3 regions of the Dactylosporangium sp. CS-047395 genome follow, and region 3 is predicted to be linked to each of the others. Evidence: riboswitches for the same ligand, from Rfam matches in the RefSeq annotation. Region 3 holds a riboswitch; each other region holds the start of a gene.
The links. A riboswitch is a leader RNA that binds a small molecule or an ion and turns the genes downstream of it on or off. The one in region 3 is predicted to bind cyclic di-AMP.

Region 1 (3,610 bases), 2.7 Mb from region 3:
GCTCCCGGACAGCGCGTCGAGGTAGGGCCGCAGGCCGGTGCCCTTGAACCACTCGAAGACCGGATCGTCGCCCGGCAGCACGTGGTAGTAGGTCGTCTGCCACGCGTCGACGGTGAGACCGGCCGCGGACAGTAACCGTACGTATTCGGCCGCGTCGAGCACGGGGCTGGCCGAGCGCGGCCCGGTGGCGCCCAGCGCACCGGACAGCAGCGGCGCCCACCGCTCCCGCCCGGCCACGCCGGCCAGGCCCGGGTCGAAGGTCGCGACCGGCACCTGGAAGGCGAGCGTCCCGCCGTCGTCCAGGGCGGCCGCCCAGAGCGGCAGGAGCGTCTCGTGGTCGTCGACCCACTGCAGGGAGGCGTTGGCCACGATGACGTCCAGGGAGCCGCGCTGGGGCCGCCACTGGGCCGCGTCGGCGAGCTGGAAGGTCACCTGGCCGGTCCGGTGCTCGTCGGCCGCCGCGATCATCGACGGCGAGGAGTCCAGGCCCAGGATCGCCGCGTCGGGCCAGCGCTCGGCGAGCGTGGCGGTCATCGTCCCGGGCCCGCATCCGAGGTCGACGACGGCGACCGCGGACGTGGTGGGGATGCGGGCGACGAGCTCGCGGAACGGCCGGGCGCGCTCCTCGGCGAAGCGCTCGTACTGCTGCGGGTCCCAGGAGGCCATGCCCCCAATGATGAAGGCCCGCGGATCGCACTCGATCCGCGGGCCCTCGGGGAAAACCTCGGTCAGCCCTTGACGCGGCCGTACCCGTAGAGGCTGTCGACCGTGATCGGCGCGTATCGCACCACGTCGCCGGTGTGGGGCGCGTGGATGATCGTGTTGTTGCCGACGTAGATGCCGACGTGCCCGAGTCCGTTGTAGAAGACGAGATCGCCCGGCTGGAGCTGCGACTTGTCCTTGAACTGCTGGACTTTGCCGCTGTACCACTGGTCCTTGGCGTTGTGCGGCAGGCTCACGCCGGCGTACGCCCACGCCGCCATGGTCAGGCCGGAGCAGTCGAAGGCGTCGGGCCCGGCGGCGGAGAACTTGTAGGGCTTGTTGAGCTTGCTCTTGGCGTATTCCACCGCGGCGCCGGCCTTGCCGGAGACCGACGGCAGCGGGCCTGGGTTGTAGTTCGCCCCGGTGACCTTGGTGCTGCCGGCGTTCTTGGCCTTCTTCTGCAGGTCGGTGAGCTTCTTGACGTCGCCCTCGATCTGCTTGCGCTTGTTCTCGAAGTCGGCCTTCTGCGTGTTCTGGGCCGCGATCGTCTTGTCGAGCTCAGTCTTGGCCGACTTGTACTGCTCGATGGCCTTCTGCTGCTGGCGCGTGATCTGCTGCAGCATCGACATCTGGTCGACCAGCGAGCCCGACGACGTCGCATTCAGCATGGCGTTGAGATTGCGCATCTTGCCGTTGGTCTTGAACGACTCGATCGCGATGGCCTGGACGCCCGCGCTGGAGTCGGCCACGTGCTTCTCGAGGTCCGCGGCCTTGGCCTGCGCATCGGCCATGTCGATGTTGAGCTTGTTGTAGTTCTCGATCGTGGCCTCGAGGTCTTTGTTCTGCTTGTCGAGCTGGGCCTCGATCTCGGTCAGCGACGGGTCGGCGTGTGCGACCGAGGCGGGTGCGAGCACCGCGAGCGAGATGAACCCGATCGCCAGAGTCCGCAGCACCGACCGGCGGGCACGATGTCCAGTGGACAAGGGAAGACCCTTCTGCACCTACCGCCTACCGGGTTAGCTGACGGGTTCGGGCGGGAAGAGACAGCGCCCTACCGCGGCGTCGCGGATTCACCCCACGAAGTGGGTCCCCGGTTCGATGTGCGCGCCCGGAGGGGTGGGCTCGCACGGCGTCGATTCGGCGGCGCTTGCCCGGCGCCATCCGGGGTGGACGGCGGACTGCCGAGCAGGCCAGCGCCTAACTTAACGTGATCACCGGCCGGGCGGAAGGCGCGCGCCCCGCTCGATATCTAATGTTCCGAATGTCCGGATTACTGCCGGTTGGAGCCTCGTGCCAGACCGTGACTTTGGTGCCGGACGGTTACGAATTCGGGACTTGATTTTGTACAGAGGCACGGTTAAATACACGTAACTTCATACACCGACGGTGCAAATAGTTCCGGGGGTCCGCACGTGCTACGGGTCCAGAACCTCGAAGTGGTCTACGACGATGTGATGCTGGTCTTACGGGGCGTCAGCCTCGCCGTCCCGGAAGGTCGGATCGTCGCCCTCCTCGGGGCGAACGGTGCCGGGAAGACCACCCTGCTGCGGGCGCTGTCCGGGCTGCTCGGCGTGCACGACGGCGCCGTCACCCGCGGATCGGTGACCCTCGGCGACCGCCCGATCCACCGGCTGCGGCCCGCCGCCGTGGTGCGCCGGGGGATCAGCCAGGTCATGGAGGGCCGGCGCACGTTCGCCGAACTGACGGTCGAGGAGAACCTGCGCCTCGGCGCCCACACCCGCCGGCGCGGGGTGGCCGAGGCCATGGAGCGCATGTACACGCTGTTCCCCGTCCTCAAGGAGCGGCGCGGCTCGATCGCGGGGTACCTGTCGGGGGGCGAGCAGCAGATGCTCGCGATGGGCCGGGCGCTCATGTCCGACCCGTCCTACCTGCTGCTCGACGAGCCGAGCCTGGGCCTGGCCCCGCGCATGGTCGAGCAGGTGCGCGACCTGATCGTCGAGATCAACAAGGCCGGGACGGCGGTCCTGCTGGTCGAGCAGAACGCGACCATGGCGCTGTCGGTGGCCGAGCACGGCTACGTGCTGGAGAACGGCAAGGTCGTGCTGGACAAGCCGGCCGCCGAGCTGCTCGCCGACGACGACATCCGCGAGTTCTACCTCGGCTCGCACGCCGCACACTCCTTCCGCGACGTGAAGCACTACAAGCGCCGGAAGCGGTGGTTGTCGTGAGCGATGTCCTGCGCTTCTCCGACGTGAAGCTGAGCTTCGCCGGGGTCAAGGCGATCGACGGGGTCGACTTCACGGTCGGGGCCGACGAGCTGTTCGCGGTGATCGGCCCCAACGGCGCCGGCAAGACGTCCATCTTCAACGTCATTTCCGGGGTGTACCGCCCGCAACAGGGCCGCGTCCTGCTCGACGACGTCGACATCACCGGACTGCGGCCGGACAAGGTGGCCCGGCTGGGGGTGGCGCGGACGTTCCAGAACGTCGAGCTGTTCCGCCAGCTCACCGTCATCGAAAACCTGATGCTCGGCCGGCACCACCACATGCGCTACGGCACGCTCGCCGCCATCGCCTGGCTCGGCCGGGCCCGGCGCGAGGAGCTGCAGAACCGGGCCCGGGTCGAGGAGATCGTCGACTTCCTCGAACTGGCCCAGTGGCGCCGGATGCCGGTCGGCCTGCTGCCCTACGGCGTGCAGAAGCGGGTCGAGCTCGGCCGCGCCCTGGCCATGGAGCCGCGGCTGCTGCTGCTCGACGAGCCGGTGGCCGGCATGAACCTCGAGGAGACCGAGGACATGGCGCGGTACATCCTCGACATCCGCGAGGAGCTGGGCATCCCGATGATCCTCGTCGAGCACGACATGGGCCTGGTCATGGACCTCGCCGACCGGGTGCTGGTGGTCGACTTCGGCGTGCCGGTCGCGTGCGGCACGCCCGGCGAGGTCCAG
Region 2 (3,610 bases), 3.0 Mb from region 3:
CTTCGGCGGCTGGGCCGAGCTCAAGTCCGAGGTGGCCCGCCGCCAGGACCACGGCGCCGTGGCCGAGCCGGACCTCGCCCAGGAGCTCGCCGACCGGTTCGGGCTCGGCACCGTGACCGCGCCGATGCGGTCGGTCTCCCGCCCCGACGAGATCGGGCGCCGCTGGTCGCTGGAGACCGACCGGGGCCGGTGGGCGCCGCGGACCGTGGACGACGTCCACCCGCCGACCGACGGCGAGGACAACGCGCGCTTCCAGGAGGCCGCGGCGCTCGCCGGGGTGACGCTACCGGCACCGGTGCGCAGCATCGCCGGCAGCGTGACCGAGACCGTCAAAGGCAAAAGCTGGCGGGTGTACTCCTGGATGCACTCCGGCCCGCCGCTCGCCGCCCCGGTGAGCGCGGCCGTGGCCGGTGCGGTGGGCCGCGTCCTGGCCACGATCCACGGGTTGCGCGTACCGCCGCCGGGGTTGTGCCCGTGGAGCTCGGTGCGGTTCGAGCGGCGGGGCTGGTCCGAGCTGGCGGACCTCGCCGCGGACCAGAGGGCGGGGTGGGCGGCGGAGTTGGCACAGGCAGTACCGACGCTGCGGTATTTGCAAACGCTGGCCGAGGACCGGGCGCCGATCGACGAGCCCGTCCTGTGCCACAACAACCTCACGCCCGGCAACGTCCGCAAGGGCGCGGGCGCGCTGGTCGTCACCGGGTGGGAGCATGCGGCCGGGTTGCCGCCGGCCTGGGAGCTGAGCTCCGCACTGGTCAACTGGACGGTGCAGCCCGGCGCCGGGATCAACGTCGCCGCGGCGCGGGCGCTGCTCGACGGCTATCGGGCCCGCGCGAGTGCCGTTCCAAGACTTTCTTTCCGCGGTACCGCGACCGCGCTGCAGAACTACGTCGCCGGCCAGATCGACCTGGCGCTGACCGCGACCGGCGACGAGGACGTGCGGTTCGCCAAGCGCAACGTCCGGCACCTGCTCACCCACCTGCCGTCGCGCGCGACGTTCGACGAGCTGTCGGCGCTGGGAGGCGACCGCCGGTGGCCGCCTCCCACACCGGTGGTTCAGGCCACGTAGCCGCGCTTGGCGGCCCAGTTGGCCAGGGCGTCCGTCGACATCCAGTAGGTGCGCGGGCCGAACATCCCCGACGGGTCGGCGATGAGCACGGAACGGCCGTGGTCGCGGTACCCGACGAGCGAGATGTAGTGTCCGCCGGAGAACTCGTGGTACGTGCCGGACTCGTCCGTGGCGCCGCCGACGATGTTGGCGACCAGGGCCCGGCCGGTGCTCAACGCGCGGACCGCGTCGTACTGCAGCTCCCGCGCCTCGCCGGCCGAGGCCCGCTGCCCGTTGATGAAGCGGGCCTCGTAGACCGGCTTGCCGAGCACGCTGTTCATGGCCCGCGTCACGTCGGCGACCGAGTTGGTGCCGTTGACCGTGGTGCCGAGCCGATGCGCCACGTCGTCCTGCGACAGGTCGGCGCCGACCGACGTCAGCGCGATCCGGGTCGATGCCGGGCCGCAGTAGTAGAAGTTGGGCTGAAACTGGAAGTCGAAGTTGACCGTGTTCGCGGCGGGCGCGGTGTCGAGCAGATCCGGGGCCGGCGCCGTCGCCTTGGGTTGGGCGGGCGGCGTGGCGGTGCTCAGCGCGGCGGTACCCACCGGGTGGGCCTCGGCGGCCGGCTTGCCGCCCGCGTTGAACAACGCCGCGGTGGCCACGGAGACCACCATCAGCGAGGCCGCCCCGAGTACTGCCGGAACGGGCCGGCGCAGGGCTTTCCCACGCGCTTTTTCGAGCGCTTTTTCGCGCATCGCGTGGGCCGGCCGGTGGAACAGCGCGGTGAAGCGTTGGTGCATCAAGGCTCCTTCCGATACCGCCTACCGGGTTAGCTGACGGATTCGGACGGGAAGCACGCCCTACCACGACCTCCACTGACGGGAGGCCGACGGATTCACCCCGGACTACCTGGTTCCCCGGCTCGCAACGATCGCGACTCGACGGGCCCACACCGGCGCCATGTGGCAATGGCAAACGACCAGCACGGGCATGTGGACGTTACCGAGCGGTACATCCAGCGGCCCACCCCGCAGGCCCCACCCCACAGGTCGTACAAATGCGTCACAACCCCGTGCGATCGCTGCTCCGCCCGTCCTCGACCCGCCGGCTACGGTAGATGTCACCCCGACCCGCCTCGGCCCGCCACGGCCGCGCATGCCGCAACGCGATGCGAAACTCCGCCGCGTCGCGATCGAGCACCACGGCGGCCACCTGCCCGGGCCCGGCGACCTCGGCCAGCTCGCTCCCGTCCGGCCCGAAGATCGTCGAACGCATGAGCCCCGCACACTGCGCCGGCACCGAGAGGCTGAGCCAGTAATTCTGGATCGCGGCGTGCGCCTGCGCCCGACCCCATGACCACCCAGATCCTGAGCTGGGCGGCGAGGGCGGCGATCTCCTCGATTTCTTCGCGGACGGCGGGCCAGTCGACGTCGCTCCAGTCGGCGACCTGTTCCTTGGCGTAGCCGGAGAGAAAGCCCTCGGGAAACTGGACCAGGCGCACGTTATCGGCGGCGGCCACCCGCATCAGCTCACGCGCGGAGCGGCCGTTCTCGCGCGGGTCAACGGCACCGGCGGGCTGGGTGCTGGCGATCCTCAACGTCATCCCGGCATTCTGCTAGGCCGCGGGCGGCAGGAGTGCGACCGTCGGGTCGCCGAGCAGGACCGTGGCGGTGCGGTCCAGGCCCGTCACCTTGTGGTACAGCGCCATGTCCAGCGCCTCGTCCTGCTCCGGACCGGGCGGCAGTTCGTTGTAGCGCTTGACCGCCTTCTCCGTGAAGTACTGCAACCCGTTGACGGTCCCGTGCACCCAGTGCAGCGCGTAGCCGGCGGGGCGCCCGGCGCACAGTTCTTCGTACAGCGTGCGGCGCAGGTCTTCGGTGAGGCGCTGGCGGGTGGCCGGGAACCGCAGCGTCCAGTCGAACGTCGGCTCGACCTGGCCGATGAAGCCGCGGGCCGGGCGGGCCGCGCCGAGCAGGGCGCGGGGCAGCGCGGCCGTGCGGGGGCCGAGCGTGGCGGCGTCGGCGAGGGCGCGGGCGACCATGGAGCCCGGTTCGAAGAGGCCGTCGTACTGGCTGGGCCCGTCGCTGCCGGCCGAGCAGCAGGCGTGCGCGTACCAGATCGCGCCGTCGGGTTGCCAGTCGCGCAGCAGCCGTGCCAGGTCAAGGGGGCGGCCGGTGGCGTCGACGGGCAGGCCGAGCCGGTCGGCGTCAACCGGGGGCGGGGTCACCCCGTGGCTGGTGGTGACGATGAGCGCGGGCCGCTGCCGCTCCAGTGCGGCGATCAGCGCGGCGCCGTCGGCCGGCTCGGTGCGCCCGTCGATGAAGCAGGTCCGGGGCATGTCCTTGTCACCGCGGAGCTTCCCGGCGAGCGGCTCGCCGATCGCGTCGCGCATGAGAGCGGTGATGCTCGAGCCGTCGTCGACGGACCAGACAACCGGGCTGTCGTACCGTGCCGAGGCCGATTTCCACCCGTCGCGCAGTGCGGTGACGTAGTTGGCGAGCCCGTCCTCGTCGAGATCGAGGCGCCCGACGTTGCGCACGAGATTGAGCGCGTACTGCACGGTCC
Region 3 (3,610 bases):
CGAAACCCGCGGCCGCCTCGGCGACGCCGACGTGGAACGGGCGGCCAAGACGATCGAACAGTCGGGCGCCCGCGACTGGTGCCGCCGCCAGGCCGAGGAGCTGCTGTCCCAGGCCCTCCTCGCGCTCGACCTCGCCTCCCCCTCCCCGGCCGCGGTGGCCGAACTCGTCGCCCTCGCCCGCCGCGCCACCGCCACCCCGCGCTGAGCGAACGTCCCCAAACCACGGCAACGCCTCGGTAACGGCGGAAACGATTCGCGGTCCGGTTGCGCCCAAGGGGTGACAGCCGGGAGGAACCACCATGGCGGACGCCGTCGAGGACGAGTTCCACGAGTTCGTACGGTCACGCCTGCCAAGCCTGCGCCGTGCGGCCTACCTGCTCTGCGGTGACTGGACCCGCGGCGACGACATCGTGCAGCGGGCGCTCACCGAGGTGTATCTGCACTGGCGCCGCGTCCGGCGGGCCGAGAACGTCGATGGATACGTGCGCCGGGTCCTCGTGCACCGCTTCGTCGACGAGCGGAGGCGCGGCTGGGCGGCCCGGGTCTCGCTGGTCGACCGGGTGCCGGACCGCCCGCAGGAGGACGCCGCGCTGCAGGGCGTGCCGGACGGCCTGGACCTGCACGGCGCCCTCGCCCGGCTGCCCCGTCGCCAGCGGGCGGTGCTGGTGCTGCGCTTCTACTACGACATGTCGGTCGACGACACCGCCGCCACGCTCGGATGCGCGCCCGGCACGGTCAAGAGCCAGACCTCGGACGCGCTCGCCACGATGCGCCGGCTGCTGACCGAAGCCAAAGCCGAAGCCGAAGCCGACACCAAAGCCGACACCGACACCGACGTCGAAAAAGAACACGAACGCGACGCGAGCCGCACGCACCGCACCGCCCGGACGCGCGCGGCACCGTCAACCGCCTGACCTGGGCAGACCACCACGACGCGCGTCACCACAGCGCCCTAAGAGACGCGCGAACGCCACGACATGCGTCAACGCAGCGCCCGCGCCGGGGAGAGGAGCACGAAAAGAACGGCGGTTCAGGCGATAGCGGCCACGATCTGGGCGGCGCGGTCGGCGTGCTTCTGGTACGCGCTCGGGTAAGCCGACCGCTGCACCGCCTGCGCCGCCCCCGTCACGCTCATCGACTGCCAGCCGCGGACCTGGCCCAGCGCGTTGTAGAACAGCATCGCCGAGTGGGCCGGGTCCATGAGTTCGGGCACGCTGCCCCACCCCTGGCTCGCCCGCTGCTGGAACAGCCCCACCGAGTCATGGTCGGTCGAGACCGCGTCGTGCGGCAGTTTCAGCGACGACGGTACCGCCGGGCTGGCCACGTTGTACAAGTCGCTCTCCTGCATGGCCGTGGCGACCGCGACGACGAGGCCCTTCTCGGGGACGCCCTGCGCCCGGCCCTGCTTGACGATCGCGACGGCGTTGTTCATCTGGGTCTGGTCGAGCCCCGCGACCGGGCGCGGCGGGGCGGGTGGGGCCGGCGGCGCGGGCGCGTCGGTGAGGGCGGCCCACCCGTACACCGGGGCCGGGGCCTGCGCGGGCACGACGAGCGAGGTGTCGGCGGCGAAGAACGGTGCGCGGGCCGGGCCGGCGGACGGCGCCGACGACGCCCCGGCCGAGCCGGAGGCGAGCAGCGTGGCGGACAGGACAACGGCGGACACGGCCGCCGGTTTCACGGTTTGCATGGCACGGCGATGTCGCGGCCGGAACTGGCGCGGCAAGGGTTTCAGCAAGATCAATCCTCGGAGTACGGGCGCACGCCATCGGCACGATCCCGTGGAGCACAAGGGATCGCGCGGCGGCAAGGTGCGGCGGTCAGCGGGTGTGACAGGCCAGGAGCAGGGTCCTGGCGATCACCCGTCCGAGGAGTTGACGGCGATGGCGTCGAAGAGCACGAGCTGTCTCCTTCCGGTGCCGCCTACCGGGTTAGCTGACGGGTTCGGACGGGAGGATTCGCCCTACCGTGACTCGGTCACGGATACACCCCAAGGACTGCGATGGGTCCCCGGCCCACGACGCTGAAAGGTGCGGCGCGGCTCGACGGCGCCTGTCCGGTGTCCCCGCGATTCGGGGCGCGTCGGCCGGAGCAGACCACCCGACAGTACTGGGAGGTTTAAGGCTCGGCCAACCAGAGCAACGGGATACCACCCGGCGCACCGGAACGCTCACCGTGCGCTGTCACCCGTTCGGTCATCCCCAGGGTGTGTCGATGGCCTTTCACCTGGTACATCGCCCGGTCGGCCATCCTCAGGGCGGCGCCCGCATCCTGGCAGGTGGCATCGATCACGGCCGCCCCGACGCTGGCCCGCACGCGCAGCACGTGCCCGTCGTGCACCACCGGCGCGGCGATGGCCCGCTCGACCCGGTCGAGCAGCGCCGCGGCGTCGGTGCCGGCCAGGTCCTGGGCCAGCACCACGAACTCGTCGCCGCCCAGGCGGGCCACGGTGTCGCCGGGGCGCACCAGCCCGCACAGCCGCTGGGCCACGGCCACGAGTACCGCGTCGCCGGCGTCGTGCCCGCGCGTGTCGTTGACGACCTTGAAGTCGTCGAGGTCGCAGAAGAGCAGCACACTGTCGCCGAGGCCGGCGTGGGCGCGGCGGATCGCGGCGGCGAGCGGCGGGGCCAGGGCGTCGCGGTTGGCCAGGCCGGTGAGCGGGTCGCGGGAGGCCCGGCGCACCAGGTCGGCCTCGGCCGCCTTGCGCCCGGTGATGTCCTGGACCTGCAGGATGCCGAAGGCGGGCGGGCCGGCCACGAGCGAGAGGGTGGTGGAGACCCAGATGACGGTACCGTCGCCGCGCACACACCGGATCTCGTAGTCCCGCACCGGCGTGCCTTTGCCCGTCGTCGCCGCCGCGAACGCGAGCCGGGCCAGGTCGAGGTCGTCCGGGTGCAGCACGTCGGCGATGCGCAGCTCCAGCAGCTCCGCCTCCGAGCGGCCGAGCAGCTCGCACAGGGCGGGGTTGACGCGGCTCATCCGGGCCTGCGAGACGCCGGTGAGGCCGAGCATGCACATCCCGGTGCCGGCCCCGGTGAACGCCAGCCGGAAGGCCTCCTCACTGGCCGCGAGGTGCCGGCGCTCGCGCTGCAGGGCCTCCACCAGGTTGGCGTTGTTGATCGCGATGCCGGCCTGGGCGGCGAGCATCTCCAGCAGCTCGCGTTGCAGCGGCCCGGGCCGGCGGCCGTCGTGGGGCAGATCGACGCCGAGGATGCCGACGAGCTCGCCGCTGGGCGCGCTCAGCGGGGCGAACAGGGCGTCGAGGGGGTGCCAACGCTCGTCCTCCGGCACCTCGTCGCCGCCGGGCACCGCATCGGGCACCCAGGAATGAATGTGCGTGCTGTGCCGCTCGTGCGGCAGGTACCGCAGCTGCCCCCACACCTCCGCCCGCTCGAGGTACTCGTCCAGCTCGGCCGCGGGGTAGCGGGCCCCGAGCAGGGTCTCCCCCGCCTCCTCCGAGCCGGCCAGCGCGACCGCCTCGTAGACGCCCTCCGGGTGCAGGTAGTTGACGACGGCGACGGCGAACCCGGTCCCGTCGACCACGGCGTCCACGATCAGCTGCAGGGTCTCGGCCAGGGTGCTGCCGGTGTTGATCCGGCCGGTGATGCGGTAC

Region 1: it holds a riboswitch for cyclic di-AMP, as region 3 does, so the genes downstream of both, ACQP00_RS05620 (NlpC/P60 family protein) here and ACQP00_RS45935 (hypothetical protein) in region 3, are expected to answer to the same signal.
Region 2: it holds a riboswitch for cyclic di-AMP, as region 3 does, so the genes downstream of both, ACQP00_RS31995 (C39 family peptidase) here and ACQP00_RS45935 (hypothetical protein) in region 3, are expected to answer to the same signal.

The regions. Positions count from the first base shown of each region.
Region 1 is NZ_CP192015.1:1,217,405-1,221,014, forward strand. Features, by position in the region: gene ACQP00_RS05615 (methyltransferase domain-containing protein) at 1-666, opposite strand, end outside; gene ACQP00_RS05620 (NlpC/P60 family protein) at 729-1,655, opposite strand; cyclic di-AMP (ydaO/yuaA leader) riboswitch at 1,696-1,845, opposite strand; gene ACQP00_RS05625 (ABC transporter ATP-binding protein) at 2,157-2,891, shown strand; gene ACQP00_RS05630 (ABC transporter ATP-binding protein) at 2,888-3,610, shown strand, end outside.
Region 2 is NZ_CP192015.1:6,804,355-6,807,964, forward strand. Features, by position in the region: gene ACQP00_RS31990 (phosphotransferase family protein) at 1-1,066, shown strand, start outside; gene ACQP00_RS31995 (C39 family peptidase) at 1,054-1,845, opposite strand; cyclic di-AMP (ydaO/yuaA leader) riboswitch at 1,849-1,999, opposite strand; gene ACQP00_RS32000 (nitrilase-related carbon-nitrogen hydrolase) at 2,166-2,648, opposite strand; gene ACQP00_RS32005 (hypothetical protein) at 2,661-3,610, opposite strand, start outside.
Region 3 is NZ_CP192015.1:9,829,189-9,832,798, forward strand. Features, by position in the region: gene ACQP00_RS45925 (polyprenyl synthetase family protein) at 1-205, shown strand, start outside; gene ACQP00_RS45930 (SigE family RNA polymerase sigma factor) at 300-914, shown strand; gene ACQP00_RS45935 (hypothetical protein) at 1,031-1,663, opposite strand; cyclic di-AMP (ydaO/yuaA leader) riboswitch at 1,903-2,045, opposite strand; gene ACQP00_RS45940 (diguanylate cyclase domain-containing protein) at 2,116-3,610, opposite strand, start outside.